3 regions of the Pseudomonas leptonychotis genome follow, and region 1 is predicted to be linked to each of the others. Evidence: predicted binding sites of a transcription regulator. Region 1 holds the regulator's gene; each other region holds the start of a gene.
The links. Region 1 encodes FliA, which starts transcription of late flagellar genes. Its sites were predicted from a motif close to CTAAAGTTTNNNNNNNNNNNGCCGNTAA; they were not measured.
Positions count from the first base shown of each region.

Region 2: the regulator FliA is predicted to act here: its motif matches at 1,075-1,102, upstream of motA (flagellar motor stator protein MotA).
Region 3: the regulator FliA is predicted to act here: its motif matches at 937-964, upstream of D8779_RS00390 (flagellar protein MotY).

Region 1 is NZ_RFLV01000006.1:111,289-113,539, reverse strand. It holds gene fleN (flagellar synthesis regulator FleN) at 1-810, shown strand, start outside; gene fliA (RNA polymerase sigma factor FliA) at 807-1,553, shown strand; gene D8779_RS19685 (chemotaxis response regulator CheY) at 1,651-2,025, shown strand; gene D8779_RS19680 (protein phosphatase CheZ) at 2,045-2,251, shown strand, end outside.
Region 2 is NZ_RFLV01000001.1:1,012,326-1,014,576, forward strand. It holds gene motB (flagellar motor protein MotB) at 1-159, opposite strand, end outside; gene motA (flagellar motor stator protein MotA) at 168-1,019, opposite strand; gene D8779_RS04625 (HDOD domain-containing protein) at 1,139-2,251, shown strand, end outside.
Region 3 is NZ_RFLV01000001.1:74,206-76,456, forward strand. It holds gene D8779_RS00390 (flagellar protein MotY) at 1-882, opposite strand, end outside; gene pyrC (dihydroorotase) at 1,113-2,159, shown strand; gene rnt (ribonuclease T) at 2,156-2,251, shown strand, end outside.

The DNA of each region.
Region 1 (2,251 bases):
GTGATTGCGGTGACCGGCGGCAAAGGTGGCGTCGGTAAAACGAACGTCTCGGTGAACCTGGCTTTGGCCTTGGCTGACCTGGGGCGTCGCGTCATGCTGATGGACGCTGACCTTGGCTTGGCCAACGTCGATGTGTTGCTGGGTCTGAGCGCCAAACGCACGTTAGAAGATGTCATCAGTGGCGAGTGCGAGCTGCGTGAAGTGTTACTGCAGGGGCCGGGCGGCATTCGTATCGTGCCAGCCGCGTCTGGTATTCAGAGCATGGTGCAGCTCTCGCCCATGCAGCATGCTGGTTTAATCCAGGCCTTCAGCGATATCAGTGACAACCTCGATGTGCTGATCATCGACACTGCAGCCGGTATTGGTGATGGCGTCGTCAGCTTCGTGCGTGCCGCCCAGGAAGTCCTGGTGGTGGTCTGCGATGAGCCCACCTCCATCACCGACGCCTACGCCCTGATCAAACTGCTAAACCGCGATCACGGCATGAATCGTTTCCGGGTTTTGGCCAATATGGCCCACAGCCCGCAGGAAGGTCGTAACCTCTTTGCTAAGCTGACTAAAGTCACTGACCGTTTTCTTGACGTTGCCTTGCAGTATGTTGGTGCAGTGCCGTATGACGAGTCAGTACGCAAGGCCGTGCAGAAGCAGCGCGCGGTTTACGAGGCCTTCCCGCGTTCGAAGTGCGCGCTGGCGTTCAAAGCGATAGCCCAGAAAGTCGATGCCTGGCCGTTACCGGCCAACCCGCGCGGTCATTTGGAGTTTTTCGTTGAGCGCCTGGTGCAGCAACCGATCGCAGACACGGCTATATGACATCAGCCTCTGGATTCCGTATGTATAGCAAGGCGCAGGCGCAGGATTCCCAGCACCAGTTGATCGAGCGCTATGCGCCCTTGGTCAAACGCATTGCCTATCACCTGTTGGCGCGTTTGCCGGCCAATGTTCAGGTCGACGATTTAATCCAGGCCGGGATGATCGGTCTGCTCGAAGCGTCAAAAAAATACGACTCCAGTAAAGGTGCCAGTTTCGAGACATTCGCCGGTATTCGCATCCGCGGTTCCATGCTCGATGAGGTGCGCAAAGGCGACTGGGCGCCGCGTTCTGTGCATCGCAATAGCCGTATGGTCAGTGACGCGATTAGAAAAATAGAGGCCATAACCGGCAGAGACGCTAAAGATCAAGAGGTTGCGGCCGAACTCCAATTGAGTCTCGAGGATTACTACGGCATTCTTGGCGATACTTTAGGCAGCCGCCTGTTCAGCTTTGACGACCTTTTGCAGGACGGCGAGCACGGCGGGCTGAATGAAGACGCTGGCAGCAACCACCTCGAACCTTCTCGTGATCTGGAAGATGAACGCTTTCAGGTGGCCTTGGCCGATGCCATCGCCAACCTGCCAGAGCGCGAGCGTCTGGTGTTAGCGCTATATTACGATGAAGAATTGAACCTTAAAGAGATCGGCGCAGTGTTGGGGGTTAGCGAATCGCGCGTAAGCCAACTACACAGTCAGTGTGCCGCTCGTTTACGCGCTCGTTTGGGCGAGTGGCGCGCACATTGAACGGCATTCGCTAACGTTGGGCCGGTTTCACGATTAAAGGCGCACACAGGTTGCTGGGTGCGTTTGGGACTGTACGGAGGTCGACTTGGACAAGAACATGAAAATCCTCATCGTTGATGACTTTTCAACGATGCGACGGATCATCAAGAACCTCCTGCGTGACTTGGGGTTCACCAACACTGCGGAAGCCGATGATGGCGTCACCGCACTGCCCATGCTGCAAAGCGGCAGTTTCGATTTTCTGGTGACTGACTGGAATATGCCAGGCATGACCGGTATCGATCTGCTGCGCGCGGTGCGTGCAGATGAGCGCCTGAAAACGCTGCCGGTATTGATGGTGACGGCAGAAGCCAAGCGCGATCAGATCATCGAAGCAGCTCAGGCGGGGGTTAACGGTTATGTCGTAAAGCCGTTTACTGCCCAAGTGCTGAAAGAAAAGATTGAAAAGATCTTCGAGCGAGTCAACGGCTGATGTTTGCCATGAGGGTGCTATGGAACATAAAGATTCCGTTCAGGGTGACCTTGAGTCGACTCTGAAACACAACGCTCGCCAACTGGTAGACAGCCTGGAACAAGGCAACTTTGGTGAAGCAGTCGGCTTGATTCATGAGCTAAACAAAGCGCGTGACCGGGGCCTGTATCACGAAGTTGGCAAGCTGACCCGTGAGCTGCACAACGCTATCGTCAATTTCCAACTC
Region 2 (2,251 bases), on a different contig from region 1:
CTTCTGCTCAGGCGTGGCCGACGACATCAGCCACATCACCATAAAGAACGCCATCATCGCGGTGGCAAAGTCAGCAAAGGCGATTTTCCAGGCGCCACCGTGGTGGCCACCGGCAATCTTCTTGACCCGCTTGACGATAATCGGCTGGTTATTCTCCATGGCTCGCGTTAGCCCCCACGCATGGCCTGCTCAAGCTCGGCAAAGCTTGGGCGGTGCGCTGGATAGAGCACTTTGCGCGAGAACTCCACGGCAAGCGAAGGCGGCATACCGGAGGCCGACGCAACCAGCCCGGCCTTGATTGCCTCATAGACATTCAGCTCTTCCTTGGCATCGTGCTCCAGCGCACCAGCCAACGGGCCGAAGAAACCATAGGACGCCAGAATCCCGAGGAACGTACCTACCAGAGCGGTACCGACCTTCTCACCAATCTCTGCGTTATCAGCCTCGGCGAGGATCGACATGGTGATCACGATGCCCAGCACGGCCGCCACAATACCCATGGCCGGCATGCCATCGGCAACCTTCGCCACGGCATGCGCGGGGTGCTCAAGTTCCTCCTTAAGGCTGGTGATCTCCATATCAAACAAGCCCTCAAGCTCGTGCGGAGCCATGTTGCCGGACGACATGATGCGTAAATAGTCGCAGATGAAGGCGATCATCCGCTGATCTTTGAGGATGCCAGGGTACTTACTGAATATTGGACTGGCGGCAGGGTCTTCAACATCGGCTTCGATGGCCATCATGCCTTCGCGGCGACTCTTGTTGAGAATCTCATAAAGCAGCTTCAGCACATCCAGGTAGTAATGATGAGTGAAGCGCGAGCTGAACATGCTCAGCGACTTCTTGAACACCTGCATGAACATGCTGCCAGGGTTGGCCTGCAGAAATGCCCCCAACGCGGCGCCGCCAATGATCATCACTTCGAAGGGGTGGACCAACGCCATAAACTTACCGCCGGAGAGGATAAACCCCCCTAAAACGCTGGCGAATACAACAATGATGCCGATGATTTTTGCCATAGAAAGAGACTTGCCAGAGAGGGTAGAAAGGGGCTTTGCAAAACAACCCTTCTATTTATCGGAAGTTTTGCGCGAGACTATAGCCAGTTAAGGTCAAAAGCCAGCTTGTCTCAACCCGCATGCCAAAGCCCATTCACTATCCGCGCACCCTGACCGACTGGCTCAAGCAGCTGGACAGCCAGCTATTGCCTGCCTCCAGTGACAGCCAACAAAAACTGCGGCACGCCTTGGCGGACAGCAATCGCTCGATGCGCGAACTGGCAGATTTGATGCAGGGCTGCCCAGCATTGGCGCTCAGCGTGCTGCGCGAGGCCAATCGCACAAGCAGCGGGCTCAACGAGCAAACTGAAAGCCTCGAGGCTGCCATCAGTCGCCTCGGCATCAAACGCACCGAAGAGCTGCTCAACCGCCTGCCGGCGATGCCCGAGCTGGAACTGCCCAGAGCGCTCCGGCAAATCCAGTTAATCAGCCAGCATGCCAGCCAGCAGGCCAATGGTTTGTTTGCCGGGCGGCTGGCACGACTGTGGCAGGAAGTGCATTGGGGCAGCCTGCTGTTTCTGGCGCCGATCTGGACGCTGCTCGCCGCCCACCCGGAACTGTTTGAAGTCTGGGAGCAGCGGGTACTGGTCAAGGGCGAAGCCGCTACCAAGGTCGAACAGGAACTGCTGGGGGTACCGCTGCTGAAACTGTGCCTGGCGCTGAGCGAGCAATGGCACTTGCCCGAATGGGTTACTCAGGGCTACAGATTGCTGGTCAGCGACCGCCGCCTGCTGGTCAAGGCGCTGCATATCGCACGTGACAATGAACATCCACTGCACCAGCAACAAATCCTTGATGCCGACAGCAACCTGCGCCGCTGGCTAACTCAACCAGCCAACAGCATTCTGCTGGCCAACGGCCTAGCGATTTCAGCGCACTATGCGTGGAACAGCCCACACAGCCTGCGCTGGCAACGTCTGGCAGGCTTATTCCTGCAACTGCCGCTCGATAACGTGCAGCAGTTGCTGCACCAGAACGCAGTAAGCAGCGTCCGCCAACTGCCCACCACAGACCTCTGGCACCCAGCCAAAGCCCTGCTGTGGCCATGGCAGGCCCGGCACCTGCAAGCCACTATTGAGCCCCCAAAAGCCGCCGTCGTGAGCGAATGGCGACAACAATGCGGGCAACTACTCGCACAACCCAGCGCATTTACCAACGTGTTGCAACTCACCGCCTGCGCCAATCAGGCACTG
Region 3 (2,251 bases), on a different contig from region 1:
GGCCGCAGGGTCAGTCGGCGCCGCTGCTGGCGCAGGTGGCACAGCGGCCTCAGGCACGCGATCAAGGAGGATGGTCACCCGACGATTCTTCGCCCGATTCGCTTCATTATTATTCGGCGCAACCGGGTAACGCTCACCATGAAAACGCATGGTGATCTGCTCAGGCGCAATCCCGCTCGCTTTGAGGTATTCCATTACGGCCAAAGCCCGGCGGCGTGACAGATCGCGATTGGTCAGACGATTGCCGCTGTTGTCAGCATGCCCGTCAAGCTGAATACGGTTGACGCTGGGGTCTGCCTTGAGGAAGTTCAAGATGATCTCCAGCTTAGCCTGGGCCAGCGGCTCAAGGTCCACCCCGCCCCCCGGAAAGCCGACCTGGCTTTTACGTATTTGATCAAAGTTCACCGGCAGCAGCTTGGCCGTGCAGTCCAAATAATCGTTGTAGGCCTTATGGAACTTAGCGGGCAGCAGACGCACCTCAACCGCATCACCGCCCATTGCCGCGCGATGCCGCACCACTGGGCTGCGGCCTTCAAGCAACCCCGTCAGCAAGCGCGCGCCCTGCTCCTGGGAACTGTTAAACAGCACCTCGGCGGGCACAACGCTGACCGAGCCCAGGTTGATATCACCTCGCCCCGGCTGCCAGGGCGCCGCCGCCGCCAACAGCGTGGCATTGCCAGCACCCAGCCAACGCTCGCGGGCTTCGAGACTGAAGGTGACCTGCTCGCCGGCACGGCGCACAAACACCCCGGATCCGAAATCGGTGACGGGCTGCGACAGACGGCACTCAAATTGATCGCCGTCTACCTTCCACTCGATCTTCTCCAGACGCGTCTGGAAACTGATAGCAAGAGCAGGCTGGCTTGCCAGCAGGCAAAGCATGGCGAATGGGGTGAGTCGCACGACAGGCTCCAGGGAATACGGCTTACCCTGTGGCTATCGGTGCCTTCGCGGAAAACTTGAGCACAACCTGTAACTGCTCACACGTATCGCCAGCGCACGTCGAGCCTGCAGCAGGTTTACCGCTTTACCGGTAAGCGCCGCTTTCAGCGTGCTGCAACGGGGCTTTTCCGGTAGCATTCTCGCCACGTTTTGCCCGCCTGGAAGCTTCCATGACTGACCGCCTTACCCTGCTGCGTCCCGACGACTGGCACATCCACCTGCGTGACGGTGGCGTACTGCCGCACACCGTCGCCGATGTAGCCCGTACCTTCGGCCGCGCCATCATCATGCCCAACCTGGTGCCGCCCGTGCGCAATGCCAGTGAAGCCGACGCCTACCGTCAGCGTATTCTTAGCGCCCGCCCAGCCGGCAGTCGCTTTGAACCCCTGATGGTGCTGTACCTCACGGACTTGACCGAGCCGGACGCTATTCGCACCGCCAAGGCCTCAGGCTTCGTGCATGCAGCCAAGCTCTATCCGGCCGGCGCAACCACTAACTCTGATTCCGGCGTAACCAGCATCGACAAGATTTTTCCGGTGCTTGAAACCATGGCCGAAGTGGGCATGCCGTTGCTGGTGCATGGCGAAGTAACGCGCAACGAGGTCGATATATTCGACCGCGAGAAAGTCTTTATCGGCGAGCATTTAAGCCGTGTGGTCGAGCGCTTTCCAACCCTGAAAGTGGTCTTCGAGCACATCACCACCCGCGATGCGGTGGAGTTCGTGCAAAGCGCCTCGGCCAACGTTGGCGCGACCATCACCGCCCACCATCTGCTGTACAACCGCAACCACATGCTGGTTGGCGGCATTCGCCCGCACCTCTTTTGCTTACCAGTCCTCAAGCGCAATACCCATCAGGACGCGCTGCTGGATGCGGCCACCAGCGGCAACGCCAAGTTCTTCCTCGGTACAGACTCGGCACCGCACGCCAAGCACGCCAAGGAAGCAGCCTGCGGCTGCGCCGGCTGTTACACCGCCTATGCCGCCATCGAGCTGTATGCCGAAGCCTTCGAGCAGCGCAACGCGCTGGACAAACTAGAAGCCTTCGCCAGCCTCAACGGCCCGGACTTCTACGGCCTGCCGCGCAACAGCGACAGCATCACCCTGGTGCGTGAAGACTGGACCGCACCGGCCAGCTTGCCGCTGGGCGATCAAACCGTTATCCCGCTGCGCGCCGGTGAAACCCTGCGCTGGCGTCTGCTGGAGAAGCACGCGTGAGTGAAGACCTGTACGACGACGAATCTGAGGGCAACAGCCATTCTGGCCCACGCCACCCGATGGCCGCGCGTTTTCGTGGCTACCTGCCGGTA